Regions from separate parts of the Paenibacillus sp. PAMC21692 genome, predicted to be linked through region 2. Evidence: predicted binding sites of a transcription regulator. Region 2 holds the regulator's gene; each other region holds the start of a gene.
What was found. Region 2 encodes Rex, which represses fermentation and respiration genes when NADH is low (regulators of the CRP and FNR family bind a similar motif). Its sites were predicted from a motif close to TTGTGAAATATTTCACAA; they were not measured.

Region 1 (7,339 bases), 2.7 Mb from region 2:
CTTCGACTGAAGCGCCACTCGCGTGAATTTGCCCAACAGGTAGGCCGTTTCGTTGGTCAGAGATCCGCCTCCGTACACGCCAATGCTGTCGCGTCCGTATTCGCTTCGTGCCGCCGCGAAACGCTCTTCGATGATGGAATAGGCTTCCGCCCAAGACACCCGCATCATCTTGCCGTTCTGCCTCGCCATGGGGTACAGCAAGCGATCACCCGTCAGCGCATGCTGGTATGCATTCATTCCCTTTACGCAGAGACGGCCCTCCGAAGCCGCGTTAGGCAATGCCGTAATCGTATAAGCGGCCTCGCCGGCCGCATTTCTTTCCTCGACGACCTGCATTTTGCATTGCACGCTGCAGAATGGGCATTGCGTCTTCATTACGAATGGCGATTCGCCGCCCTCCGTTATCTCCATGATGCTATTCATCCGCGAACACCTCCGCCATCTCGAACTCCGGCGCAAGACCGGCCGTTACAGCCAATCCAAGCTCCGCCAGCAGCAATTGCCGGTTGGATGGATGGAGCAGCCGTTCCCGGACGCCCACAAGGCCGAGCTCGGTTAGCCATTCGCCGACAGGCTGCCCGTAATTGGCCGACATTCGGTACCATTGCAGCAAAGCCAGACTGATCTCGAGCGCGTCCTCATCCTTCAACTGGGAGAGCAGCAACTCGCCTAGCCTGACCACGGCCCCTCCTCCCGCACCCGCGGTACGGCGTCCGTCGCTGCCCCCGGCATAGAGCTCCCAGCCGCCGGGGGCACCGGCCAATCCGAGATCCTTGGCCAGCGTTCCCGCGAGATGCAACGGACTTGCCGAAACGCCAACTGCTAGATTCGTTGGGAAAGCCACGCCAGCGAGCCTGCTCTCCAATGCTTCGCTCATCGCAACGGAATCCCTGAGCGCCGCACGTTCGGCGTGCAGCCCAGGGCTGGCTTCGATTCGCGCAGAACCGTCGCCGGGAGACCCGACGCAATGCCAGTACGGCTTGATGACCGCCCCTCTTCCCGCACCCGCGAGCGCCGAGTAGTAGCGGACGGCGGGAACGCAGACGCCGCACCCTTCGGCCGTGCTCCAACCCAGCCTTCCGAGCGCAGTTCCGACGGACTCCGCATGAGCCGGTCCGGCAGCATCTTCCGCATTCGCATGGATGGCCTCCCGGAGCTCTTCGTGGCTCATGTCGGTGCAGCCGCATACGGGCCGCTTCCGCACTCCTCCGTCCAAGCCGTTCGCCAGCGCGTAGGCGATAATGGCTTCCACCACAGGCTTGCACCCGCCGCAAGAGCTCGACGCTCGCGTGCAGTCGCGCACTTCCGGCAGCGTCTTCAGCCCTTGCTCGCAGACGGCGGACATCAACGCGCCTTTCGTTACGCCATTGCAGGAACAGACCGTCTCGGCGTCCGGCATCGTCGCCGCGTATTCAACGCCGGAGGCGGCCCCGCCGGATTCGGCTTCCTCAAACACGGACACATCCGCGCCGTTCTGAATGTAGCGAAGCAGCCCGTTGCCCTGCGACGTATCGCCGAACAGAACCGCTCCGGCAATGCGGGTGCCTTCCAGCGTTATTTTGCTATAGGTGCGCCGAAGTCCGTCATACTTCATGATCGATACCGTATCGGCCGACTCCCTGATTTCCCCCGCCGAAAATACGTCGACTCCGGATACCTTCAGCTGCGAATATAGCGTAGAGCCCGCATAACCTCCCGTCTCCCTGCCGCAGATCGCCTTGGCGAGCACCTTGCCTTGCTCGTACAGCGGAGCGACCAGGCCGTACGCGATACCCCGATGCTCCGCGCATTCGCCGACCGCATAGATGCCGGGAACGTTCGTCTCCATGTAGTCGTTGACGACGACGGCCCGATTCGTCTCGATGCCGCTCGCCGCCGCCAGCTTCACGTTGGGACGAATGCCAACGGCGAAGACAACAAGATCCGTCCCGATCCGCGCGCCGTCCTTGAATTGAAGACCTTCCACCCGTTTCCTGCCCAAAATACGCTCCGATTGTTTCTCCAGCAGGAAGCGCATTCCTTGCCCTTCGAGCTCCTTGCGCAGCATATCCGACGCGGTGCGGTCGAGCTGTCTTTCCATAATATAGCCGTGGATATGGACGACCGACACATCCATGCCCAGATTCAGCAAGCCGCGCGCCGCCTCCAGACCGAGCAGGCCGCCTCCGATGACGACAGCCCGCTTGAACGTGCGGGATGCTTCCATTAATGCATTGCAATCCTTAATATTCCGAAAAGCCAGCACGCCCGGTTTGTCCGCGCCCGGCAGCGGCAGCATAAACGGATCCGACCCCGTCGCGAGAATCAGCTTGTCGTAGTCCACTTCGCGACCCGCGGAGGTCCTCACTCTCCGGCGGCCCGTATCGATGGCGACAGCTTCTTCTCCCTTATGCAGCACGATGCCGCGCTCATCGTACCAGGATTGGGTATTCATCGTAATGTCCTCGATCGAGGTGTTTCCTTGGAGCACCTTGGATAATAGGATTCGATTATAGTTGGTATGCGGCTCGCTGCCAATAATCGTAATGTCGAACCGATCCGGCTCCAGAGCCAGTATCTCTTCGACGCATCGGACGCCCGCCATGCCGTTCCCAATCAGAACGAGTCTGCTCTTCATGGATGAACACTCCCCACATCGTAGATATAGTAACAACTTGTGTTATATATATCCCGATATCACACTACCCCATCTATAATGTCATATTACGTGACGTATATATTCTAACTTTAAAGGATGTCAGGGGAAATGACAATAGTTGTGTAATTATTCATTACACAACTATTGGGGCATAACGTGTTTCATCACCCGATAAGCGAAGGCGTTATTACCGATCACGCTTTCGAGAACACGCCTTCCGTAAACAGCTTGAAGTCGAAGTCCGACAGCGACTCCGCCCGGTAACAGCGATCCGACGGATCGAACGATAACAGCTTGGTCAGCGTATTCGGCACGATCACGCAGTGCATCCCCGCCGCGACCGCCGCCCGTGCTCCGTTAGGCGAATCCTCGATTGCGACTGCTTCGTCCGCCCGTACGCCAAGCGCTTCAATCGCGCTAAGATACAGCTCCGGATCGGGTTTCACCCGACTCACGTCATCTGCCGACCGGATAACCTCGAAATATTCGCGGATGTCCAACTGGTCCAAATATTTATCGATCCAGGCACGATCAGAACTGGATGCGAGACCGATGCGCAGCCCCGATTCCTTGGCCATCTTCAAATATTCACGGATGCCCGCCCGCACTTCCTCCACTTTCATTCTGGCCGTATGGTCTACACGGATTCGATTGCGAAACTCCGCTATATCGATGGGCAGCCCCAGCTCTGTCGCAAGGTATTCATACGGGTTGAACAGATGCAGACTCGTGCCGAGACATTGCGAATATTGCTTGACGCCAAGGTCGACGCCATGTTCTTTGTAAGCATCCCGAAAGGCATAATACCATGCCGTCTCCGTATCGATGATCGTTCCGTCAAAGTCAAAAATAATCGCTTTAATCATTTCCTTTCCCCTTTCCGTTCATAAATCGTAGGAGCTACTGCAAGTTGAACGCGACCTCCAGATCGCGGATACAAGAATCTTCGATGTGGACAATATCCCCTAGCGCGCGGGCTGCAAGCACGGATTTCGCGCTGTATTCCGCAACCTCCAGCCGGTCGAATGCCTCAAGCAGACTTTTACCCGTTACGATTACGCAGTTGTTCTCGACGATGGCCAGCGGCGTACTGACATTTAACAATCGGGCGGTTTGCTCCGGATCGCGATAGACGGCGTCGAAAGGCAGCTTCGGCGTGCCTCGCAACAAAATATAGCTTTCCGGAATCGTTCGGGAATCGAAAGCAAGCTCCGTCACGGCAAACGCCATAATATGAGGCGGGTGCGCAATCAACACGGCGTTGACGTGGGGCTGGCTTTCGTAGATCGCCTTATGCAACAGAACGGATTTGCTGGGCACTTTTCCTTCTTCTGTTTTGCCATCCTTGATCGTAATCAAATCGGCAGGCTCCATATAGTTGCGATCCAGCCCATAAGGCGTAATGACAAAATCATTGCCCTCCGTTCTACGGGAAAACGTGCCCTGCGTGCTGGTAAACAGCCGTTGATCATAAGATCGCCGAATGAAATTGCACATTTCTTTCCGTGCTCCGTTTTCCAGCGTCGTTCTGCCCTGAGACTTATAACTTTCGTATGCGACATCGCCTTTGCTCCGCACCATCTCGTAATTTTTGTCCGTGAGCAGCTTCGGTTCCCCGATCCGCCGGGCTTCGATTTCAAGCCGTGCGCAAAAATCCAAAGTCTCGAACATTTGAAACGCCTTAAACAGATTGTCCGCTCCTATGACGACGCCGTGATTCTCCAACATAACGGTATCGTATCCCTTGACGAACACGTCCGCGATTTTCCGCCCCAGCTCCTCGCTGCCGGGAAGGGCGTATTCGGCCATGCCGATCGGACCGCATATTCGACGTTCGTTCGGAAGCAGGCGCGTGTCGGGAATTCGGCGAACGATGCTAAAGGATACGAGCGCCGGGGGATGGGCATGAATGATGGCTTTAAGATCCGGCCGCGACTTGTAGATCAGATTGTGAAACGGAAACTCGCTGGAAGGCCTGTGCACGCCCTCTACCGTGCCGTCCGCTTTGACGCATACCATATCCCTGGCGGTAAGCGAGCCTTTATCTATACCGGCGGGGGTGATCCAGATATCCCCTTTATCGTCCTTGATAGACAGATTGCCGCCTGACGTAGTCGTCATTCCGTATTTGTAAATCCGCTCCATCAACAGAAGGAGTTGGTCTCCCGGATGCATGTATTCCTGTTTCATTGCAATCGCCTCACATTTCCGTTTGTTTTTGTTTTTATTTGATTTCTTTTATTATACCGCAAATTTAATGGCGGGAAGTGAGATTTTTGTCACAGACATGCAGATTAAATCATCTGAAGGTAATGCGAAGACCCCAAAAGCGCTCAGTCACCATTAGCTTGAATTGTGGAGCTCCCTTATTACATGCCCGCAAGTATTAGAGTTGCATCAATTCCTAATACAATGTAAAAGTCCGCCCTTGACGACGAGAAGCCCCGAAGGCCCGCACGCCGCCAATTGCGGACTGGTTGTAACATGTATTCCCGATGCGTTAGTGACCTCCGGAATGGACTTTATCGCCCTCCGCTACCGCCGAAGGATCTAGCTTGCTTCTGCCCATAAAGAACGACCCAAGCAGCGCCAGAGCAGCCGGAACAATCGCGATGGCGAACGTTAACGTAATCGACGAGGAGAGAGCGGACACAATCGTATCCAGCACCTCGGCCGGCATTTCGGCGCGTTTTTCTGGAGCCAGCAGCTCTCTGGGATCGCCGCCGACGGCAGGACCGCCCGTGGCGCCGCCAAACGCTTCATTCAATCGGCTGGAGAAGTAGTTGCTCTGAATAATACCGAATACGGTAATGCCTACGGTCATCCCCAGCGAACGGATGAAGTTGAGGGTAGAGCTCGCCGTGCCGCGCTGACGAATGGAGACGCCATGAATGGCCGCATTGCTGAGCACCGAAAACGATGCGCCAATACCCAGACCGAGCAGAATCATGTACAGCGTCACCTGCAGCTTGCCGGACTCCGGAGACAGCGTCGTGACGAGCACCGTGCCTGTGACAAGCAGGATCAGCGTAGAGACCATGACGTTTCGATACGGTATTTTCGTCATGAGCACGCCGCCGAGCGTAGCCGTCACGACGGAGCCGAGCATCATAGGCAGCAGCACGAGACCCGAGTTCGTCGCCGTGCCGCCGAGCACGCCCTGAATGAAGATCGGGATATAGACCGATGCCACGATGAAGGCCGCGCCGCTGAAAAACGCGACGATAATGCTTGTCGAATACAGACGATTTCGGAACAGCGAATACGAGATGATAGGCTCCTTAGCCTTCGTCTCCACATACAGGAACACGATTAGCAGCAGCACGCATGCCGCAAACATGCCGATAATTTGCCACGAGTCCCATGCAAAGGTTTTGCCGCCCAGCTCCAGCGCGAACATAAGAGCCACGACGGAACCGATCAGGGTAACGGCTCCCGTCCAATCGATCGGCTGTTTGGAATGCTCCAGCGATTCCTTGTAGAAAAACGCGATCATGCAGAGGGACAGAAGTCCAAGCGGCAGGTTGATGTAGAACACCCACTCCCACGCGATATGATCCGTAATATAGGCGCCCAAGAGCGGCCCGAAAATGCTCGACATGCCGAACACGGCTCCGAATAGGCCTCCCAGCTTGCCGCGGGATTCAAGCGGCACAGCATCGAACATAATCGTGAACGAAGTCGGCACCATTGCGCCTGCCCCGATACCCTGCACGGCGCGGAACAACGCCAGCTCCTCAATCGAAGAAGCCGTACCGCATAAAGCGGAGCCGATCATGAAGATGATAATGCCGAAGACGAAAAATCGCTTCCGTCCATACATATCGGATAACTTGCCGAAGATCGGCATGCCCGCCATTTCGGCAATCATGTAGGCGGAGGTCACCCATACGAATTTGTCCAGCCCGCCTAGCTCGCCGACGATGTTGCCCATCGCCGTGGCGACGATCGTATTGTCCATCGAAGCCATAAGGATGCCGAGCAGGAGGCCGGCGATAACGATGCCGAGATTTTTGTTTTTTGCCGTCGCAGTCACGCTTCACGCAACCTTTCTTTATTCAAATGAGGGATGATGATGAAACTCGCACTTCCTATTGTATCCATCGTTATCGTGCTTTTATAACCTTTCGGCCGGTCCCGTCTTCGACTTCGCGTGCGTCTCGAAGCTTTGCCGGTATTCGATTCTGCCAATCTCGCAGCCAGGCCCCACCTTGACCGTATTCCCTCGTACCAAATCCGCGCGCGTATATTCGATGTACACCTCATCCCCCTCGATTAAAGCCGCAGTAAGCCCCGTTTCGACAGATGGCTGCATCAGGCTTTTGAGGCCCAATCCTCTGCTCCTGCGCACCACAATGGTGCCGCCTACAATCTCCCCCGCTTGGGAGGGCCCGTATAATCTAATGGTCGCATGCTCGGCGTTAATGACGCTTTCCGTCTCGACGGCGCCTCGAATATCCAGCTTCTCCGCTTCGATCGGACCTCCGGAATGGAGCATTCCCGACAGGACAATTTCCTCGCCCCTGATGCCAGTTTCCGTTCGAAGCTCTCCCAAGCCTCCGATTCTCCCGCCTCTTAACGAGCCCCCCACCTGCAATTCGCCCGTAAACTTCAGCCTGCCGGCTTCCAGATCCCCTTGCAACTTGGCCGTCCCCGTCAATAACAGCTGGCTGCAAGCAACACGCCCCATCAGCTTGGCGT
Region 2 (7,339 bases):
GGATTAAAGAGCGTTACAACTCGGCCACGGACCAGGAGCGCGGTCAGTACCTGGAGCAGATTCGGCAGCTCAAAAAAACAAGCGACGCCTTTATCGAGGAATGGCTTCAATTCGAGGAAAAATTCACCGATTTTCAAGACGAGTGCGGTCCGTTCGACTTAAGCGGTCCGGTTGGAGGAGCGGCGCTGCCAAAACTTCCCGAGCTACCGGCGGGTAAGGATAAGGATCATCCAGCAAACAAAATCCCGAATTCGGGATATGCAGCTGCTGGCGCAAATTATCCAATCACAATCAGCGAGAAACAACCATGCGCCTATGGCGATCTGGAAATTCCCGAAGCTGCGGAGCCCTTCATGAGCAAAGGACAAGGCTATTATAAATTATTTATGTTCGCCGAAGCAGCTTCTTTATTCCAGACCGTCATTGCCATGGCCCCCGAATGCAATCTGGCGAGACTTCATCTGGCAATGAGCCAGATGCATCTGCAGAATTGGAACGAAGCGCAGCGTCACTTCCAACTGCTTGTTGTGATGTCGGACTTTCCGAAGTGGGTCGCTTTAGGATATAATGCCCTTGGGTGTATTCACGCAGTTCGGATGAACATGGCACATGCGGAGAGGCTGTTCCGCAAAGCTTACGAAGTTTATCCGAGCTTTACGGATCCATTAAATAACTTGCGATCCTGCCAGGAATCGCCTGGGCAATTATCGTTATATTTCGGAAGCACGGAGTTGTGCTGTTTGTGAGAGGGACGAAGATGGATGAAATACGCAGTGCTGGATTTGGAGACGACGGGTCATAGTGCAGAAGACGACATTATTCAAGTCGGCATCGTCATTGTATCGGAAGAGATGGCGATCGTCGATACGTTCAGCTCGTTTGTAAAGCCTACGGTACCTATTCCCCCGTTCATTACGCAATTAACCGGCATCGAGGAAGAGACCGTTGCGGACGCGCCTGAGCTGCACGACGTGCTGCTAAAGCTTATTCCTCTCTTGGATGATGCCGTTCTTGTCGCCCATAATGTAGGATTCGATGCCGGTTTCTTGAACGGCGCGCTGGAGAAATGCGGATATTTGCCTTTCACCGGCCGCAGGCTGGATACGATCGAACTCCTGCGAGTATTATATCCGACGATTACATCTTATCAATTAGGCGTTGTAGCGGCATCGTTTGGCATTACGCATGATCATCATCATCGCGCGGATAGCGACGCGCTTGCGACTGCCCATATTTTTATCGAGGCTGTGGGCAAGCTTCGCACCTTGCCGCTGCTTACTTTGCAGCGGCTCGTTGCGTTGATCGACGAATCCAGGGACCTGCATTGGTTCCTTAACGTCAATCTTAATCTTATGGAGCGAACCGTCGTGTTCGAGTCCAATGAAGTGGATTATTACCGGCAATTTGCTCTTAAGGCGCGAGAATGGAATGAAGAACAGCCTGCCAGGACTAATGGAGCGGGCTCGGCAATACCGAAGGACATGAGCTTCGAGGCTTATCTCGAAGCCGTTCGTGCCAAGTTTCAAGAACGTTTTCCGGATTACGAAGAGCGCGAGCCGCAAAAGCTGATGTTTCATCACGTATACGAAGCGCTCGCAGCCGATCAGCACCTCTTGATTGAGGCTGGAACGGGCACGGGCAAGTCGCTGGGGTATTTGATCCCCGCCCTGTATTACGGCGTTCAGAGCGACAGCAAGATCGTCGTCAGCACGCATACGATCAATCTTCAGGAGCAACTGAGAAGCAGGGATTTGCCGCTGCTGTCCGACGTGCTTCCGTTTCCCGTAAAAGCCTCCATTTTTAAGGGGAGAGGGAACTACTTATGTTTGCGCAAATTCGAGGGCAAGGTCAACGCCCGGGACTTGGTTTCTCCTGTAGAAGATGCGATTACGGCATCCCAGATGGTCGTCTGGTTAGGAGAAACGGAGACAGGGGATCAGGAGGAGTTGAACCTCGGCAGCCGAGGTTCTGACTTTTGGTCTACGGTATCCAGCGATGCGGACTCATGTCTTAATCGTGCTTGTCCATGGTTTAAGCGCTGTTATTACCATCGCGCCAAACATGAAGCGAACGTCGCCGACGTCTGTATTACGAATCATTCCTTGTTATTTACCGATGTGCAGGCCGATCATCGCCTGCTGCCCGCGTATTCTCATCTTATTATTGACGAGGCTCATCACGTGGAAGAAGTGGCAGGCAAACATCTGGGGATGAACGTGAATTATTTCTCACTCGTACATATTGCGACCCGGTTGTTTAAGGACAATCGAACGGGGTTATTGCCTTTACTGCGTTCCAAGCTGCAGAATGAAGGCGATGACCATGTACAAGCATGGACGGAGACGATTGATGAAATCATCCCGATCTTCCAGGAGATCAGGGAGCATTGGGACAAATTATTCGAGATGCTGTATGCAATGATGGGCGAAGGAGCTGAAGGCGCCACTGATAATGGCGCGGTTTCGTCTTCGGTTCTTAGACTCCATCATTCCGAGCTTCCTGCAAGCTGGGATGAAGCGAGCGGCGTCGAGAATAATATTTATGTCGAGCTTGCGCGGGTTATCAAGACGATGGAAAAAATGATCAACGACATCAAGGAGCGGATCGATGATCTCTCCGTTCAGGGAACGATTACCGATCTTAACGGTTCCATCCGGGATTTGACGAGATTAAAAGACGAGCTTCGAATCTTTATGAAACTGGAGCAGTCCGGTTTTGTTTTCTGGATGGAAGCCAGCGCGGTATACCGCTACCGATCGCTGCACATGTACGCGGCACCCGTCGATGTTAGCGAACAGCTTCAAAAGTACTTTTTTGACGCCAAAGACAGCATCATTATGACCTCCGCGACATTAACGGTGCAGAAAACCTTCCAGTACGCAGAGGAACAACTCGGACTCCTCGGCTATGAGACGCAGGGCAAGCTCAAAACCGTGCAGTTGCCGTCTCCTTTCCGTTACAGGGAACAGGCGCTGGTGATGGTCCCTCGCGACTTCCCGGTTGTTAAGGGCGCATATGTAAACGACGCGTATCTGGATAAGCTGGCGGCTTCGCTGGTCGACGCCGCTCTAGAGACAAAAGGACGAATGCTGGTGCTCTTTACTTCTTATAAGATGCTGAAGCAAGTTCACGAGCTTATGAAAATAGGTCTGGCCGCGGCAGGCATCGGCTTGCTGGGACAAGGGATCGACAGCAGCAATCGAACCAAGCTGACGAGACGTTTCCTTCAACAGCCGGAATCCGTGCTTTTGGGAACGAGCAGCTTCTGGGAAGGCGTCGATATTCCAGGCGAAGCGCTTACCTGTCTTGCCATTGTAAGACTTCCGTTCCAGCCTCCTAATCATCCGCTCCAAGAAGCAAAGGCGGAGCAACTGCAGCGACAAAAGCAGAATCCGTTTATGAAGCTGTCCATCCCGCAGGCCGTCATCCGGTTCAAACAAGGATTCGGCCGACTTGTCCGAACCTCGCAGGACAAAGGCATTGTCATCATCTACGATACGCGCGTTATCGATGCCTATTACGGCAAACATTTTCTCTATTCGCTGCCAGGTCCCAAGATCGAAACGATGTTTACGGATCAGATGGTGCCAAGAATTAGAGAATGGCTGGGAAAAAACAGCGCTGCGGCGAGCGAACCAGAAGCTACGAAGGAGGCAACAACTTGAAGCAGACCAAAATATCCGAAGCGGTCGTGCGCCGACTCCCTATCTACTTGCAGGTGCTTAACGAGCTGGACAGCCGCGAGATCCAGACGGTATCCTCGCAGGAGCTTGGGGTTAAGCTTGATCTTAACCCGGCTCAAATTCGCAAGGATCTCGCGTATTTCGGCGAATTCGGACGCAAAGGTATTGGCTACGACGTTGTCTATTTGATCGAAATCATTCGTCAAATACTCAAGGTGAACCAGACGATCAAGGTCGCGCTGGTTGGCGCCGGCAATCTGGGTCATGCCTTATGCAATTACAACAAATATTCCAAGGACAATATGAAAATAACGGCTGTGTTCGACGATCATCCTGCCAAGATCGGAACGAATATCAACAATCTGGTCGTTCAACCCATGAGCGAGCTGGTCGCAACGATTGCGGAGCAAAAAATTCGGATCGGAATCATCACTGTCCCTGCGTTCGAAGCTCAAAACGTCGTAAATCAATTCGTCTCGGCAGGGATAGAAGGCATTTTGAACTTCGCTCCAGCGATTTTGCGCGTACCGGATGAAGTACGCATTCACAATGCCGATTTCACAAGGGAACTGCTTAGCCTCGCGTATTATTTGAACCATGAAGGAGAAGATTCGGATGAAACAGCTATGGATTAGAAATGGCCTGTTCGTGACGATGGACGACTCGACCCCGGTCATTAAAGGTCATATGGTCATCACGAACGATACCATTACATATATCGGCGAGCAGGAGCCTGAGCCGCAAAGCTTGTCTGAAAGCGTTGAGAAGCTGGATGGCAAAGGACTGGCCTTCCTGCCCGGACTTATTAATACGCATGGTCATGCGGCGATGTCGCTCCTTCGCGGGTATTCGGACGATCAAAATCTGCAGGTATGGCTGGAACAGAAAATGTGGCCGATGGAGGGCCGTTATGTTGCGGCGGATACGAGAGCCGGCACAGCTCTGGCCATCGTCGAGATGCTTCGTACGGGAACAACGACCTTCCTCGATATGTATGATCGAATGGATGAAGTCGCCAAGGTGACGGAACAATCCGGCATCCGCGGCGTTTTGATGCGCGGCGTTATCGGCCTATGCTCGGAAGAGGAGCAGAAAGCGAAGCTAGAGGAAGCGATTGCATTCGCCCTGGAGTGGAACGGCAGGGCAGACGGCCGAATTACGACCATGCTGTCCCCGCATGCGCCATATACTTGCCCTTCCGCATATATCGAAAAATTTGTACAGGCCGCCCATGATCATTCTTTGGCGCTTCATACGCATATGTCCGAGTCTCGTGCAGAGGTGGAGCAGAACGTTAGGGATTACGGCGTTCGGCCTGTTGAGCATCTTCATCGGCTGGGTTTCTTTTCGCGCCCTGCGTTGGTCGCGCACGCCGTTCATCTGAACGACGAGGAGATTGCAATGCTAGCAGAGAACGGCGTCTCCGTAGCGCATAATCCTGTGAGCAATCTGAAGCTGGCCAGCGGCATCGCCAGGCTTCCGGAATTGCTTCGTGCCGGCGTTAAGGTCGGTCTCGGAACGGATAGCGCGGCCAGCAACAATAATCTGGATCTGTTCCAGGAAATTACAATGGCAGCCCTGTTGCACAAAGGCGTATCCGGAGATCCCACTGCCATACCGGCTATAGAGGCGCTTAAGCTTGGGACATCGCTCGGCGCGGCTTCCATCTGGAAGGAGAAGGAGATCGGCATGCTCAAGGCGGGGATGAAGGCTGATATGGCTGCCGTCAACATCGACCAGCCTCAGTACTTCCCGCTCACTGACATCGTCTCGCATCTTGTCTATGCGGGATCGGGCAAGGATGTTCGCCATGTGTGGGTTGGGGGCAAACAAGTCGTGAAGGATGCACAATGCACCTTGCTGGACGAAGAAAAAATTCGCAAGGAAGCGCAAGCCGCATTCGAGCGGCTGCTTAACGGCTAATGCGCGCCACGGAAAGAAAACGACGTCCGTTTATGACACCGGCCAAGTGGATCTGGATGGTTAGCGCCGCCCTGTTGACTTTCTTGATCTGGTTAGGGCTTTATTATCGGGATATACAGCTGCCGCACTGGTCGGCAGAAGCCGAAGCGAAGCAGCGAATCGTCGCCACGGGTGAAATATCGAATGTAGAGCGGCTGAACAAACATATCTGGGACGAGACCGTATGGGTCGGCTTCGGCGCAGGGGAACAGGATGATTATCATTACGTATTCCTGCGCGGCGACGAAACGACGCTTACCGTCGACGCTTCCGACGTGCTCGGCGAGGATGAGCTTAAAGCTCAGTTCCGTTCAAGCAAACCTGGGTCGAATATCGTTCGGGTCCAAGCCGGATTATTCCGGGGAGCTCCGGCATGGGAGATCTATTACTCCGCAGCTTCCGATGGAGGCGTTCAATATTTCTATGATTTTTATACCTTCGACAAAGATGGTAAGCTAATCGATTCCTATCGGCTGCCTTCCTCTTAAAGAGGTTGTTCAAAAAATCCGCTTGCCTTCAATCTTCTCGGTACTGAAAACCGAATTTTTTGAACTTCAACTTTATGCCATATCATAAAATTAGGCGGGACCTTCCATGGTCCCGTTTCCTGTTTTTACACCCCGAAATCAGCTGTAAAATGTGATATACTATCGTATAGACGAGTTGATATATAAATTATATATAAACAATATACATTGGAGGGGTTAGGAGATGAGAAAACCACGCGTATTGCCGCTAGCGATTACCGTTGTTGTCACTGCCGTACTATTGTTCGGAGGTTTCGCCTTGTACAAGCAGATGGTCGTCGCCGCGCCTCTTGCCGATAAGCTGGAAGAGATGAACGGAGTAGCGGAAGCATCAAAGCCTGAGATTGGACAAAAAGAATTAAAGGTGAAGCTGAAATTGTCCGCTGATGCCAGCCTTCGGGAAACTTACGGCAACGCGGTGAAACAAACGGCTGGCGTCGCCGGGGGCAAAAAGGTAATGGTACAGGTTGAGAGCGATCCCAATGAACAGCTGGAACAGCTCTGGTACGGAGCGATGTTCGAAATCGCGGAAGCGATGGAGACGAAGGCCTACTCCACGATTCCGGCGGCTATGGAGAAAGCCGTCGCCGGCATGGATGGCGTAACGACGGTGACGGAGATGGATGAGAACAACGTATATATTACGATCCGGTCAGAGCAAGAAGGTACGGCCAAATACGTGGTGTTGCCGCGAACGCCTAATACGATGGAGGTGTGGTAATGCGCAAATACGGAATGGAGATCGGGATCGGAGTCGTCATAGTCGGCCTTGTATTCTTGCAGATGCAAGGCTATAACGTGCTTCCATTCGTCTTGATGGCTGCAATTGCCGGCGTACTCTTGTTTATGGCGCGAGGCAAAGGCAAGCTCGCTGCATTATCTGGCGGCGAAGGACGGAAGGAAGTTAAGTCGACATCATTTACCTTCGAACAGATTGGCGGACAAAACCGCGCAAAGCAGGAGCTGATAGAGGCGCTTGACTTTTTGGTCAAACGGGATCAGATCGAGAAGCTGGGGATTCGTCCGCTTAAGGGCATACTGCTGGCAGGACCTCCGGGTACTGGCAAAACATTGCTAGCTAAGGCGGCTGCGCAATATACGGATTCCGTCTACATGGCGGCATCGGGCAGCGAATTCGTTGAGATGTATGTCGGCGTCGGAGCCGGG
Region 3 (7,339 bases), 3.7 Mb from region 2:
AGCTCGCCGATCATTTCAACGCCGGTGAAACCTCCGCCGACGACAACAAAAGTGAGCATTTCCTTCCGCGCTTCCGGATTCCGTTCTTTGGCGGCCTTGCGGAACATTTGCTGAGTATGTTCCTTCAAACGAACCGCATCTTCATAGGACCAAAGCGTAAGGGCATGCCGATCGGCGCCGGCGATTCCGAAGAAGGTAGGTTTGCTGCCTGTGCCGATGACGAGGAAATCGTAAGCGTAAGCCCGCTCCCCTTGCAACGTTTGGTTATCGAAGTTAATGCCGTTAATTTCATCGAGAACGACTTTGACATTGCGGAAACCCGAGAAAATTTTTTTCAGGTCGATCTTAATCGAATCTTCTTCCACCCGGTTTGCCGCAACCTCATGAAGCTCGGTCAACAGGGTGTGGTAAGGTTTTCTGTCGATAAGCGTAATCTGAACGTCTTTATGCTTGCGTAGTTGATTGGCCAGCTTTTTGGCGGTTAATACACCGCCGTAGCCGCCGCCGAGTACGATAATCTGTTTCATGTCGATCTCCCCTTGTGGGTTAGTCAAGCGACCGTGTCGCTTGTTTGGACATATATCCTTCGTTGAGTTTAATACTAGCGAAAGCTGTTCGATCTGTACGTGATTAAAATCACAAACTTTTAAACGATTCCGCGGACCTCTTGCAAAGAGGATATACCTTCCTGTTTCATCAGCGTTTGCAGCTCATCCGCCAAAGAAGCGCCGGCCATTATGTTCATGAAATTATAAGTGCCAATTTGAACAGCGGCGGCGCCGGCCATAATAAACTCCAAGATGTCGGAGGCCGAGCTGATGCCGCCCATCCCTACGACCGGGATCGTAACGGCCTTCGTTACCTGATGCACCATTCGCAGCGCGATCGGCTTGATGGCCGGACCGGACAAGCCGGCATAGCCATGCCGGAATACGCTTTTCCTTGCATGGATATCGATCGCCATCGCTTGAAACGTGTTGACTAATGAAACGCCGTTAGCGCCTTCCGTCTCGCACATTTCCGCTATCCGCACCAAATCCTGCGCGTTCGGGGAAAGCTTGACCAGCAGCGGCAAACTCGTCGTCCGGCGTACGACGCGAACGACTTCACGGGCTTGTCCTGCCGTCAATCCGAATAACATCCCGCCTTCATTGACATTCGGGCATGAGATGTTTAGCTCCAGCAAATCCGCGCTTCTTTTCCCATCCGACTTCCGCTGTTTGCAGGCTTCTTCAATCATGGCCGCGCCTATCTCATATTCTTGGATGGTGCTGCCGCCCAAATTGATGATGATGTTCGTATCCAACCTTGTCATTTCATCCAATTCGGAGGACAGAAAGCGAGGGATTCCCGGATTTTCCAATCCGATGCTGTTCATAAGCCCGGAAGGCGTTTCGTATAGCCGTGTTCCCTTGTTGCCGCTTCTGGGCGTTGCAGTCAGCCCTTTCGTGACAACGCCGCCAAGTTTATCGAGCGGATACAGCTTCGCGACAGGCGTGGCGAATCCAAAAGTTCCGGATGCCATTAAAATGGGATTACGAAGCTTTACCCCGGCTAATTCAGAGCTCAAGCAGTTCATCGAAGTCCACCTCCTCGGCTGGAAATACGGGTCCGACCGTGCACGCCTTGTGATTGCCGGTTCCTACATTAATCGTACAGCCATTGCAGAGGCCGATGCCGCAGGCCATCCTTTTTTCAATGGACACGTAGAGCTGGGCAGCTGTTTTTGTGGTCCGGCGCCTGAGCTCCGCCATCATCGGGAGAGGGCCGCATGCATAGATCTTGTCGAAGCCGTTCAAGTCGATCGCATCGAGAATCGTTCCGCCGCTCTGGAAGGTGACATCCCCATGAAGCGCTTGATAAGAAGCAACGGCAAACGGCTCGCCGGAAAAACCAAGATATACTTTTGAAAAGGGAAACTTCTTGGCGCTAAATAATAATGGAGCAATACCCATGCCGCCGCCTACAAGGGCAACGTTCCCGTCAGGCTTCGGAAAACCGTTTCCGTAAGGGCCATACAAGGTCACCATCTCGCCAGAAGTTAATCGGGATAAAAGACGGGTGCCTTCGCCATGTACGCGAATTAAAAAGGTAATTGCTGTTGGAGTAAGATCATGGATACTGATCGGCCTGGACAGAAGAGGGGATTTATCCCAGGAGCGGAGCATATAAAATTGACCGGGTTCACCATGAAAGCTGCCTTCGATTGCAAGCCGGAATACAGAAGCCGTCAGACGTTCGTTAGATAACACAGTTGCCATAAGCGTCAGCACGCCCTTCACTTGTAAATATCAAAAACGATTCCATAAAAATATCATAGTTGTCCCTATAAACCTGTGATATTGGTCATATTTGAACGTACAAATTGCTGCTACACTTTGAGCAGAGACAGTGAATTCAGCGAGGGAGGGGAACAAATGAAAACATTGGTTATCATTGCGCACCCGCAGCTTCATCAGGGATCGGGCGTGAACAAACGGCTTGCCGAGGCGCTGCAAGACGCCGGCCATGCGACCTTACATGAGCTGTATTCGGCGTATCCGAACGGAGTTATTGATCCTGCGCATGAGCAAAAGTTAGTAATGGAGCATGATCGCATTATTTTGCAATTTCCGTTTTGGTGGTACAGCTCGCCGCCTTTATTAAAGCAATGGCTCGATGAGGTGCTGACCTTCGGCTGGGCGTACGGGCCAGGGGGAGACAAGCTCCGCGGCAAGGAACTGGGGCTGGCGATTACAACGGGAAGCGACAAAGAAGCTTACACGCCTGAAGGTTACAATCGCTTCACGATGGAAGAGCTGACTCGACCTTATGCAGCGACCAGCCATCTGATTGGCATGACCTTTCTTCCACTATTCGTCGTTCACGGGGCTATGCAAATCGAAGAAGAACAGCTTGAGGAAGCGGCCGAACAATATGTTCGCTATGTAAGCTCGAACGCTGCCGAAGCGGTAATGAATTAAAGAAGATCGGCTAACGGAAGGCAGCGGGCAAGCGTGCTGCGGACTGCCTTGGTATGTGAAAAAATTCACCAAGAAGAAACCAGTTAAAAGATCATGTTATGTAGGAGCCCTTATAGACATCATGAGAGGGGGTTGAGGGAAAGGATGGGCTTTAAAAAGTCGGAGGAAATCGCAGAGGCGGCTATGCATGCGGGCTGCAAAAAAGCGAATATGCGAGTCTCCGAGCAAATTCCTCTTGGCTTTGCCGCAGGCGCGTTTATAGCGATAGGATATTTGCTCGCCATACGCCTGACCGCCGGATTGCCCGCTGATCTGGAATGGCTGAGTCCATTGCTAAGCGGTGCGGTGTTTCCGATCGGATTAATACTATGCCTTATTGCGGGGGGAGAGCTCTTAACCGGGAATATGATGAGTTTGTCGATGGCCTGTTTCAAAGGGCGGGCGTCGATCCGCAAGCTTGCCGGCAATTGGTTTATTATAACGGTCGGCAATTTTGCAGGCGCGATTTTTATTGCTTACGTATTTGGCCATCTGGGCGGAATGACGGAGCAAGCGCCGTATATGGACAAAATCATTGCGCTTACGCAATCCAAGCTTGATGAGTCGTTTATGCATGCGTTTATTTCCGGCATAGGATGCAACTGGCTTGTGTCGAGCGCGGTCTGGATGTCTTATGGCGCAAAGGACGGCGCCGGCAAAATATTGGCGATCTGGTTCCCGACGATGGCGTTTGTAGCGCTTGGCTTTCAGCATATTGTAGCGAACATGTTTTTAATTCCTGCCGCAATCTTTATTGGAGCCGCAACTTGGTCCGATTATTTCGCCAATTTCTTGCCTGTCTATTTGGGCAACTCGGTTGGGGGTGGTCTATTCGTCGCCGGAATTTATTATTTAGCTTACAGCAAAAGAAGTTCGTCCGTACATGATAAAAAATAAGGGAGAGAACCGAAATGAAAAAAATGATCAGTTTAGCTTTGATTGCTGTCTTGACGGTAGGGTTGTTGGCAGGATGCGGAAACAACAATGAACCTGCGCCGGCTGCCACGCCTTCTCCTTCGACTACAGCGGATACAACAGACGCGATCACAACGGCTTCCATCGTCAACGATCCCGAAGCGTTCCTGAAGGCGATCAGCAAGGACGGCACATGGATTATAGCGGCGCTTAACGATCTTACATTCGATCAAGAGCTTGTGCTGGAAGGCGAGTTTAAAAACAAAGACGTAGTCGACCGTAAAATCGCCCTGTACACGCAAGACGAGAATCGCAAAATTACGGCATCGTTTAAGCTGACGGCTCCTAAATTAACGATCAAGAGCCCGAACGCGCGATTGCAAGGCGGCACCTTTGTCGGCGATGTATATGTAGAAACTGACAAATTCACCCTGAAGGATGCGACAGTAGAAGGCAACGTATATTTTGCAACGGAAGAAGCGCTGAATACGTTCGACTCATCCGGCAACGGCAAAGTGACGGGCGTAACGGAAGTGAAAAAATAAATAAACTGGACCAAGAAGAGAAGGCTGAACAGGGATGCCATACTGTTTGGCCTTTTATTTGCCTGCGTGATTCATTTCACTGTAGTATCGCCCTGGTTATGTTGTAATGAAATTATTCATTACACTTACTAAGCAGAGGGAGTGATCCAAATGCTGTCTGGCGTTATTCTTGCAGGCGGTCATCACCGGAGGATGAAAGGAGAAAATCGGGCTTTCCTCTTGTTGGAAGGCAGGACACTGCTGGAGAGGCAAATTAGTGAAATGCGCACTTGTTGCAATGAAATTACGATTGTGGCCAATGATCCGCAGCCGTTCCTTAGAGCGGTTGACCGGGACATACGAATTATTACGGATTATTATACGGACAAAGGCGTGTTAAGCGGCATGCATGCCGGCCTGGCGCTGGCGCAGAATCAAAATGTATGGGTAGTCGGATGTCACATGCCGTTTCCGTCGGCTGATGCGGCCATGCTGTTGCAGGCTTATAAAACGGATCATGTGGATGCGGTTATTCCATGGGTAGACAAAGGCGCATTCCCGCTGCACGGCATTTATGATCGTTCCTGCGCAGGACGAATCGGCGAGCAATTAAATGAGGGAGACTCGTATATTTCAAGATTTTTAAATAGACTCAATTGGATCGAACTGAGCGAAACGGCCTTTCTTGAAAAAGGTGTCGGATGTCATTTTACGAAGACGATTCATTCGCCGGAGGATTATTATAGCTTGACCAACTCCTTTCTCCAGCATGAGTTCGAGTTGCTCTATGGTGGAGAAGATGCAAGAAATATCGATTTATGACTGGAGGAAAATAAAATCATGGAACAGAGTAAAGCAGGGCATTCGGAGACGGGATCGGCAGTTCCGACCGTGCTGTCCGTCTTGGTCGACCGGCTGAAAGAGGAACATATCGAGTTGAAAAAAAGCATTTCCGAATTGGCGGCTAGAGCCAAGGCTGTCAAATCCGAGCAAGATTTAAGCACAACCAGGCACGAGTTGTTTCAGTTGAGGTTACACGCCATGTTCTTCCGCGAAAAGCTGGAGCAGCATTCCGCATGGGAGGAGGAAATTTTGTTTCCTTTCTTAAGCAGCTATTTCGATCAATCCATTAAGCCTAGTCTGCTGGGTTCCATGTGGACGCTTGAGAAAGATCATGAGCTTGGAGATGACTACCTTCAATCTTTCTTGCGGACTGCAGATGAAATAAAGACCGTATCAGACAGAAAACGAATGCATGATGCCGCAGACGAACTCATTCAAGCCTGTTGCATTTTGGGCAAGCACCTGGAGAGCGAGGAGCAAATTGTATTTCCGCTGACAGAGTCGGTACTGGTAGACATGGAGCTCTTATTCTGCACATAAGGCGGCCATTTCCCTATCGATGGAACCGCCGATTAACAGGATAAGAGGAGTGTCGCATGGATGATTAATGATATTTGCAAGATTCAGGAAGTGAACACGCGTCTGATGAAATTATACGAAGATATAACCTTTCAAGATGCTGCAGATAGCGATATGAAGCGCGAGAATGCCAATATAGACGGGAATACCTCCATGGGCATGATGTTGAAATACGGTTCGGAGGGCGCCAAACAATTTAACGAGCTGTTTCTTCTCAAGCCAGAGCATGCCGACGCTCATAAAAACGGGGATATCCATATTCACGATCTGGACTTCCTTTCCTTAACGACAACCTGTTGCCAGATTGATATTCGGCAATTGTTCGATGGAGGCTTCGGAACTGGGCATGGTCGCCTTAGGGAACCCCAGGATATAAGGAGTTATGCGGCGCTTGCGTGTATCGCGATTCAATCGAATCAGAACGATCAGCATGGAGGACAGAGCATCCCGAACTTTGATTACGGAATGGCGGGGGGCGTTGGCAAAACGTATGTCCGTCATTACAGGGATAATCTGCTGAAAATGTTGAAATGGAAATTCGGCTTGGGAGATGACGGGGAAAAGGCAGTGCTGCATCTATTCGACGAATTGAACGGTGCAGGACTGCTGCCTCGCATAAGCCGGAATCCGTATGAGAAGGAGCGGGAAAAAGAGCTGCTTGGCCAAGTGCTAAGCGGTCCGATTGATATAAATGAAGCACAGCAGATCGCGGAAGCCCATGCACTTGCGGAAACGGAAAAAAGCACTTATCAAGCTATGGAAGCGCTGATCCATAACCTCAATACGATGCATAGCCGGGCCGGGGCGCAAATTCCGTTCAGCTCCATTAATTACGGGACGGATACAAGCCCGGAGGGCAGGATGATTATACGGAGTATCCTTTTGGCTACGGAGCAAGGGCTTGGCAACGGGGAAACGCCTATTTTCCCTATTCAAATTTTCCGGGTGAAGGAAGGAGTCAATTATAATCCCGGCGACCCGAATTATGATTTATTGCAGCTCGCCTTCCGCGTAAGCGCCAAACGATTGTTCCCCAATTTTTCGTTCCAGGATGCGCCGTTTAACGCTCAATATTATATAGCGGGACGACCGGAGACGGAAATTGCTTATATGGGATGCAGAACAAGGGTGATCGGGAATGTATACGACGGCTCTCGTGAAATTACGTTCGGAAGGGGGAATTTAAGCTTCACGACAATCAATTTGCCGAGGTTGGCTCTATTAAATAGAGGGAATATCACCTTGTTCCTCTATGAGCTTGATCGAATGATGGATATCGTGATTCGGCAGCTTCTGGATCGATTTGAAATTCAGGCCCGCAAAAAGGTGAAAAATTTTCCGTTTTTGATGGGACAAGGGATATGGATCGATTCCGGGCAACTGAAGCCGGATGACGAAATTCGAGAGGTTATTAAGCATGGCAGCTTATCGGCAGGATTTATCGGACTGGCGGAATGTCTGAAGGCGCTCATCGGA
Region 4 (7,339 bases), 3.7 Mb from region 2:
CATTCCGGCAACTGGGGGATGGATATCGACAAGTGGGACTGGGTACCCGGCGTCGGCGTCATCGCGCTTCTCGAACATGGGGAAAAGACGGATGAGGCGGAGGTTCGTTCGTATTTGCTGGAATGGGTGAATCGCAACAGGAATCAGGCTGCGCCGGAACCCGTCATTAACGCGGTGGCTCCTTACGCGATTTTTCCGGGTCTGTATAAGCGGACAGGGGAGGAATGGCTGAAGGAAGAGGCGGCGCGCGTGGCAAAATGGATCGTGGAGAAGGCGCCGCGTACGCGTGAACAGGCATTCGAGCATACCGTGACGGAAAACGCAAATTTTCCCGAGCAGGTGTGGGCGGACACTGTTTTTATGGCGGTCTTGTTCCTTGCGCGCACGGCGACGCTTATTGGCGACAAGGCCTATGCGGAAGAGGCTCAGCGGCAGGTATTGCTGCATCTGCGTTTGCTGGAAGACGCGGAGACGGGCGTGTTGTTCCATGGCTGGAATTGCGCCGCAGGAGATCATATGTCCGCGGCACGGTGGACGCGGGCTAACGCCTGGATCGCGGTCGGCGTACCTATGATTGTGAAGGAGATCGAGCAGTTTATGCCGATCGAAGCGGAACTGCGAGAGCGTTACCAGCGGCTGATGGACGGATTGGTCGGCTTCCAGCAGCCGGACGGCCTGTGGAGCACCGTTCTCGATCGGCCGGATTATTACATGGAAGTATCGGGCAGCGCGGGGATCGCTTGCGGTCTATGGCTTGCCGCAGAGTCGGGCTTGCTGCCGGACGAAGAGAAGTATGCGGTAGCCGCGAGGAAGGCGCTTCACGCCATACTGTCTCATATCGACGATCGGGGCGAAGTAGGCGGCGTCTCCAGCGGGACGCCGGTCATGGAATCGATCGAGGCGTACAACGCCATTCCGATTCATCCGACGTTATACGGACAAGGGTTGACGCTCATGCTGCTGTCGGAGGCCATCCGGAGAGGAGAAACCGGGGATGAATAGAGAGAGGCTTCAAGAGCTTATTGACCAAAGGGCTCAAACCTTCGACGAGACCGTACAGTTGCTTCGCACCCCGCTCACCGCCACCTACCATACGGCGCTGAAACGCAAGACGACGCCGGAGGTGTACGGTCTGCTTGTCTCCGAAGAATATGCCTATTATTTGCTGGAGTCAGGCGAGCCGGAGGGCGTCACGAGGGCGAATCGCATCCTGGAAGCCGTCTTGCCTCTGCAGGACCGCAATCCGGAATCGGATACGTACGGCATCTGGCCGTACTTCTACGAGGAGCCGCTGGCCGAGATGGATCGGCCGGACTGGAATATGGCCGATTTCCACGGCAAGCGGCTCATCGTCACGCTGATCAAACATGAGGGGAAGCTGTCGCCCGAATTGGCGGCATCCGTGCGCGAAGCGATCGGGCATGCGTGCAGAGCGATCATCCGACGTAATGTCGGCCCGCATTACACGAACATTGCAATCATGGGCGCTTTCGTTACGCTGGTCGGCGGCGAACTGCTCGAGAGCGCCGAGTTCCGCGACTATGGCCTTGCCCGCATCAAGCGGTTCTATGATTTTACGTTCGGCATCGGTACCTTCTCGGAATACAACAGCCCTTGTTATACGCCGATTGCAATCAAGGAATTGCACAGCATAACAGCCTATTCCGCGAACGCTGAAGCCGTTGGGTATGCCGACGAGCTGATAAATCTGGCGTGGAGGATGGCCGGAGAACATTATCATGCGGGCACCGGGCAGTGGAGCGGACCGCACAGCCGTACTTATAGCACGTGGCTACGCCCGGACGAGCGGGCTTTTCTGGAGGAGGCGCTGCTGGACGAAATCTTCGAATTCGGAGAAAATATACGCTGTCCCAAGGAGCATCGTCCGCTGTTCCAGTCTCTTGCGACGCGTAGTCTGACCGAGCCGACGCTGATGGAGGAGCAGGCGGGTTACCAGGTTTACGCGACGTTGTACCGCAATGACAAGCTGTCGCTGGGCACTTTCAGCAAGGGCGTCATGTGGAACCAGCGGCGCAATCTGGTCGCCTACCTTAGGGATGGGGATCGCACATCCTACGTGCAGCTGCAGTTCCTGAAGGACGGAGCGGACTTCTGCTCGGCGATGTTCGCGGGAGCGCAGACGGGACCGCATGCGTTGTTCGGCTTTAATTTGCTGACCGACAACGGGGCATGGCACTCCGATCTGGACATCATTAACGGTCGGTTCCGGAGCAGCGATCTGCGCATTCGCTTTAAAGTCGGCGGAGCGCGGGAGGGGCTTGAGCCGCGGATCGACGAAGATGGCCGCCGGGTACAGCTCCGTTTCGGAGAGTATACGCTAGCCGTCCGGCTCCTGCAGGAACGTTGGGATTATGGCGGACTTCAGTTGTCGCTGGGGACCGGAGCGGACTCCGCTCATCCGGAAGCCGACGGTGTGCCGGAAGCGGATAATAGGGCGCTGTATCTGGATTACGTTCTGTATGTCGGGAAAGAGCGGGAGTTCGATTTTCATGAGGTTAAGGAAGCGGCGTGGATGTTCCAGCTTAGTTTGCTCGGAGAGGGTGAAGAACTGCCGAGAGCTTCTGCCGAGCAAATAGCCGATTCCGTAGGAGCATCGTTGGAAGCGGGCGGCGAGACCATCTCCGTCGCGCTGCCGGTTGCGCCGGGTGGGACGAAGGAGCGGTATTTGAGCAATCGGGTAGTATTGCCGCAACAGAGAATAAAGATGCAATAGTGACCGAATATAAGGGGAGACGGCTATGCGCGAATCGATGCGCTTGGCCGTCTCCTTTTGTTTTCTCGACGAGACAGGCGATGTGTACAACGGCGCCGGGCTCAGAAGTTGGTTAACTTGCCCTTTCAACATCCTACACGAGAGGGCTTATTACTCGCTTGAGTGATGCCGTTCCGCATGCTCCCGTAGGAACGCGACGATCGGCGCCGGATCCTCCAAACTGTGCGGATGATGGCCGACGCCTTCCTTTACGATATCGACGATGGTTCCGCCCAGACCGCGGTATCGCGGAACGAGCAAGGCGCCATTCTCCGCGTACGGCACAAGCTCGTCGGCATCGCCGGCCACGAGCAGAATGGGAATGCCAGCCGCCGCAACCGCTTCGATCTTGTTTAGCGGAGAGACCTCGGCATAAACGCTTTCCTCCTCCGAAAGCCCATATGCGGCCAGACATTCCCGCCACTCGCGTTCTGCGCCCGGACCGACGCCTTTGCCGCCAGGCCAGCTTCGAATGTCGAGCACGGGAGCGTCCAGATACAGCAGCTCTACCTGATCCGGGTAAGTCGCCGCGTAGTTAAAGGCATACAACCCGCCGCGACTGAAGCCGAACAGAATCGTTTTCTCCGACAGGCCGAACAAACGAGTAACGAAGGTCTGGAACCTGCGCATCCCCTCCACGGCCTCAGGGCAGCCGTACATGTCGTTCTGCCTGTAGTAAGCGCGGGCATATCCTTGTTCCAGCAACGCCATGTCCGCATAGTCGAAATCGCCGAAAAACTCGGCTCGCCACACCCAAGGCCTGCCTTGCGCAAATGTATGGGGCAACACGACAAGACCTTCCTTGCCATCCAATTCAAATTCGATCCTGTCGTAGCCGTTCCATTCGGTTATTCGCATGTTAGAATCCCCTTTTCAATTGTAGGATAATGCTTTCAAGATCAAGACGCATACCTCGGCTCGGGTTGCGTTGTCCAGCGGCGCGAAACGATTGCCTCCTTTGCTACGGACGATGCCGGCTCCGGCCAAGGCGTTAGCCGACTGGCTGGCCCATGCCGGAATTTCTTCGGCATCCGTAAACCCGGTCCGAGCCGTCGCTCCGTCCAAGGGCAGAACAAGCGCGCGTGCAAACACGATAGACGCTCCATTGCAGCCAGTAATGCGGTTGCGGCGGAGCCATACGAAAACATGTGCCGAAGCCAAGTATCGTAACGAACGTCAATCATTTCTTATTCATCCTAAACAGCCCCTTTTCCTGCCTATTTAATGGGATCAGTTACGGAATGAAACGCGCTTCGCCTCCAAGCTGCTGCACGGCCGCGAATCGTTTTGGAGCCAATATGCGCGATGATGGTGCAAATAAGGTCGCGTGTGTCTGTTAGATTTTTGAAAACCTAAAATATCGAAGAATAACGTCGCATATGTCCGTTAAGCGGCAGCCTCGCAATTTGCGACGCGTACTTGAGACTTTGCGCCGGAGACGCCTGCCGGGTTTTGTGATTTACCTAACAGTCTATCGCGAGCTTAAAGATTATAATGGGGCTAATTTCTCGATACAGATAAATACGTGAAAATAATCACGAAGTTAGTGGAGGAGAATGCACATGCTTTCCATTTCTTTTATCGGCATTTTGCTGAGGTTTATTCTTGGCGGCACCGCCGTTGCAGTCGCCTCGTTGATCTCCAGGCGGGTCGGAGGCGTTTTCGGAGGGATTTTTGCGGCATTTCCGGTCGTTTTTTTGGCGGCACTGCTGACAATTCGATGGGATCATTCCGGCTACGATCTGATTCGGCAATCGATTGTTTTGTCGCAAGGAGCATTGATTGGGATGGCAATCAACATCGTCTGCGCGCTTGCAGCAGGTGTTTTGGTCGCAAGGCAGGGATGGAAGAGGGGACTGACCCTGTCCGTGTTCGGCTGGTTCCTTGTGTCGTTTTCGATTTCATATATGCTATTTATTGTATAAGAGGGGGATTCGGGATGAGTATAAAGGATTTTTTGCTCCGATTTCTGATCGGCGGAATTGCCGTAGCGCTTAGTTATATCGCGTCCGCTCTGCTGCCATGGGAAACGCTCGGAGGAATATTCGCCGCGTTTCCCGCCGTTATGGTCGTTGCGGTACTTATGGTCGGAATCAGCCAGGGTTCCGGGAAGGCATCGGAAATTGCGAAGGGTTCTGTATTCGGCATGACGGGTTGCGCCATATGCGTGGTCACCGTGCTGTATGCCTTGCAGCTTACAGGCTCTTGGTGGTTAAGCCTGCTATTGGGTCTGATTAGTTGGTTTATTGGCGCGCTCACGATTTTTGAACTTCGCAAACGGGTGCAACTCAAATTCGGCAAAAGAAGCAAAGGATAATTTGATCTATGGCGCCTGCATAATCCGATAGTCAATCAACCAGCCGGTAATCCTTGTTTGTTAATTTGAACCGCCCTGCGAGCCCGGAGGTTACGATGACATCCTTGTTCTCCGTTATAAAGATGGCTTCGGCATCATCGAGCGATTCGATAAACGTTTTGCCCTCCGCGGCCCCCATCGCGAAGGCCGTCGTTGACAGGGCGTCCGCATCGATGGACAAATTCGTCACAAGCGTTACGCTGAGCAGGCCATTTTGAATGGGAAAGCCGGTGCTTGTATCCAGAATATGATGATAAAGCCGACCGTCTTTTTTGAAAAAACGTTCGTAGACGCCGGAAGTTACAACGGTCTGGTTGCCGACTTTGATGGAGCCAACCTGTTGACCGCGCTGCTCGTCAGGCTCTTGTATGCCGATATTCCACTGGCTTCCGTTCGGTTTATTGCCCAAGGCCATAATATTGCCGCCGAGATCAATAATCGCGCTGTCAAAGCCCTCGCTTTTTAAATAATCGGCAATCGCATCAGCGGCGTAGCCCTTTGCGATGCCGCCCAAATCCAATACCATTCCGGCTCTGTTTAAGCGAACAGTCCGATTGGCCTCATCTATAACGACATCTTTATAATCTATAAGCTCAAGTTTCTCGTTAAGCAACTTCTGCTCGGGGACAGAGGCCCCCTCGTTGCCGATCCCCCATATATCGACAAGCGGGCCGATGGCCGGATTAAATTTGCCCTCTGACAAATGCGCATAAACTATTGCCGCTTGAATGACCTGCATCGTCTCTTCCGAGACCGTTACAGCCGATTTCCCCGCTTTAGCATTCACTTCCGCAAGCTCGCTGTCTTCTCGTTGGCGATTCATCTCCCGATCAATACGCTCTAATATTTCGTTGACTTCCTCAAAGTGTTGGCTCGTCATCCGATCATCATACACGCGCAGAGTAACGACCGTGTCAAAAATATAATAAGTATGGGATTGCGGTTCCGATCTCTTCGCATTCGACTTGTCGCCCGAGTCGCTGCCGCAGCCCGCTGCGAACAGCAGCATAATTAGAGCGGGCAGAACGGCCATCGCAACTTTTCGCTGTATAGATTTCATTGGCGGCCTCTTCTCATTCGTTATTTGTTCTAACCGTATCAGATCGTCCGCGACGAGAAAGTGAGAAATATCATAGTTCCCGTATAAGGAAAAAATCATAATGAAAGTATGTACAAAGGAACGGAGCGATGGATGATGAAAAAAGGAGATATTTGGATTGGAGTGGTGCTGCTCGGCGTATTGGCGTGGTTCATCGTGCCGTTCCTTGCGAACGAAGAAACTTCCGGCGCGTCGGCTTCGGCTGTCATTACGGTAAATGGCGAGCATTACCGCACGGTTGAATTAACGGAGTCTGCCCATGAGATTGAAATCGAAACAAGCCGCGGCTACAACCTGCTTCGGATATCCGATTACGGAATTGAAATGATCGAAGCGGATTGTCCCGACCAATTATGCTCAGGTTTTGGGCATGTTCATCGTAAAGGAGGAACCATTGTTTGTTTGCCGAACCGAATATTCGTTGAAATAATCGGTGCGGACGGAAACGGAGATGATGTCGATGCGGTTGTATTCTGAACGGAATGAGCTTCGCAGAACAGTGGTCATATCCATATTCGCTTCCGTTGCGGTTGTACTCGGTATTGTGGAATCGCTCATTCCTTTTGCCGTTGCGGTGCCGGGAGCGAAGCTCGGCCTTGGCAATATTATGGTGTTAACCTGCCTTTATGTTTTTACGGTCAAAGACGCGCTGTCGCTTATTCTGTTAAAGACGCTTCTCACTTCGTTCATATTGGGCAGCTTCTCGACCTTTCTATTCAGCATACTCGGGGCGCTTGGTAGCTTCCTGATCATGTACCTGATGCTGAGACTCGGGCGCAACAGCTTTAGCCTGCTCGGGGTTAGCGTCATGGGCGGCATCGCTCATAATCTGGGGCAGCTTGCGGCGGCTGCCATCGTACTGAATACAACCAAAATTTTTTATTATTTGCCTTTCCTATTAGTGTCGGGCATCATTACCGGATTATTTGTCGGATTGGTATCGGGAAAGCTGATCGCCTCCATGCAGCGCATCCAGTGGTTCCGCATGCCGTTACCGCAAAGGAAAGGGGGAGGACGATGAGAGACATTAAGCGTTTGGAACCGTTAGCCGTCCTTCTGTCCCGCGTAACGATCGGTCTTCCGTCCTCGGGCGCGCCCGTATTATCCGACA

Region 1: nirB (nitrite reductase large subunit NirB) is a predicted target of Rex. The motif match lies at 2,757-2,774, and genes of this name have one in related genera.
Region 3: H7F31_RS07430 (formate/nitrite transporter family protein) is a predicted target of Rex. The motif match lies at 3,017-3,034, and genes of this name have one in related genera.
Region 4: H7F31_RS07355 (DUF3147 family protein) is a predicted target of Rex. The motif match lies at 4,297-4,314, and genes of this name have one in related genera.

What each region holds. Positions count from the first base shown of each region.
Region 1 is NZ_CP060293.1:8,162,926-8,170,264, forward strand. Features, by position in the region: gene H7F31_RS32415 (assimilatory nitrate reductase catalytic subunit NasC) at 1-423, opposite strand, end outside; gene nirB (nitrite reductase large subunit NirB) at 416-2,617, opposite strand; gene H7F31_RS32425 (HAD family hydrolase) at 2,833-3,504, opposite strand; gene H7F31_RS32430 (class II aldolase/adducin family protein) at 3,539-4,828, opposite strand; gene H7F31_RS32435 (MFS transporter) at 5,139-6,674, opposite strand; gene H7F31_RS32440 (hypothetical protein) at 6,756-7,339, opposite strand, start outside.
Region 2 is NZ_CP060293.1:5,499,829-5,507,167, reverse strand. Features, by position in the region: gene H7F31_RS22275 (tetratricopeptide repeat protein) at 1-746, shown strand, start outside; gene dinG (ATP-dependent DNA helicase DinG) at 762-3,665, shown strand; gene H7F31_RS22265 (redox-sensing transcriptional repressor Rex) at 3,662-4,318, shown strand; gene H7F31_RS22260 (amidohydrolase) at 4,293-5,606, shown strand; gene H7F31_RS22255 (hypothetical protein) at 5,639-6,133, shown strand; gene H7F31_RS22250 (hypothetical protein) at 6,357-6,893, shown strand; gene H7F31_RS22245 (AAA family ATPase) at 6,893-7,339, shown strand, end outside.
Region 3 is NZ_CP060293.1:1,832,198-1,839,536, forward strand. Features, by position in the region: gene H7F31_RS07410 (NAD(P)/FAD-dependent oxidoreductase) at 1-527, opposite strand, end outside; gene H7F31_RS07415 (dihydroorotate dehydrogenase) at 647-1,579, opposite strand; gene H7F31_RS07420 (dihydroorotate dehydrogenase electron transfer subunit) at 1,560-2,261, opposite strand; gene H7F31_RS07425 (NAD(P)H-dependent oxidoreductase) at 2,418-2,963, shown strand; gene H7F31_RS07430 (formate/nitrite transporter family protein) at 3,108-3,899, shown strand; gene H7F31_RS07435 (hypothetical protein) at 3,914-4,462, shown strand; gene H7F31_RS07440 (molybdenum cofactor guanylyltransferase) at 4,613-5,263, shown strand; gene H7F31_RS07445 (hemerythrin domain-containing protein) at 5,282-5,824, shown strand; gene H7F31_RS07450 (anaerobic ribonucleoside triphosphate reductase) at 5,885-7,339, shown strand, end outside.
Region 4 is NZ_CP060293.1:1,817,963-1,825,301, forward strand. Features, by position in the region: gene H7F31_RS07335 (glycoside hydrolase family 88/105 protein) at 1-1,002, shown strand, start outside; gene H7F31_RS07340 (hypothetical protein) at 995-2,734, shown strand; gene H7F31_RS07345 (alpha/beta hydrolase family protein) at 2,885-3,631, opposite strand; gene H7F31_RS07350 (S-layer homology domain-containing protein) at 3,647-3,865, opposite strand; gene H7F31_RS07355 (DUF3147 family protein) at 4,336-4,698, shown strand; gene H7F31_RS07360 (DUF3147 family protein) at 4,713-5,090, shown strand; gene H7F31_RS07365 (FAD:protein FMN transferase) at 5,122-6,189, opposite strand; gene H7F31_RS07370 (NusG domain II-containing protein) at 6,322-6,705, shown strand; gene H7F31_RS07375 (Gx transporter family protein) at 6,689-7,249, shown strand; gene H7F31_RS07380 (ATP-binding cassette domain-containing protein) at 7,246-7,339, shown strand, end outside.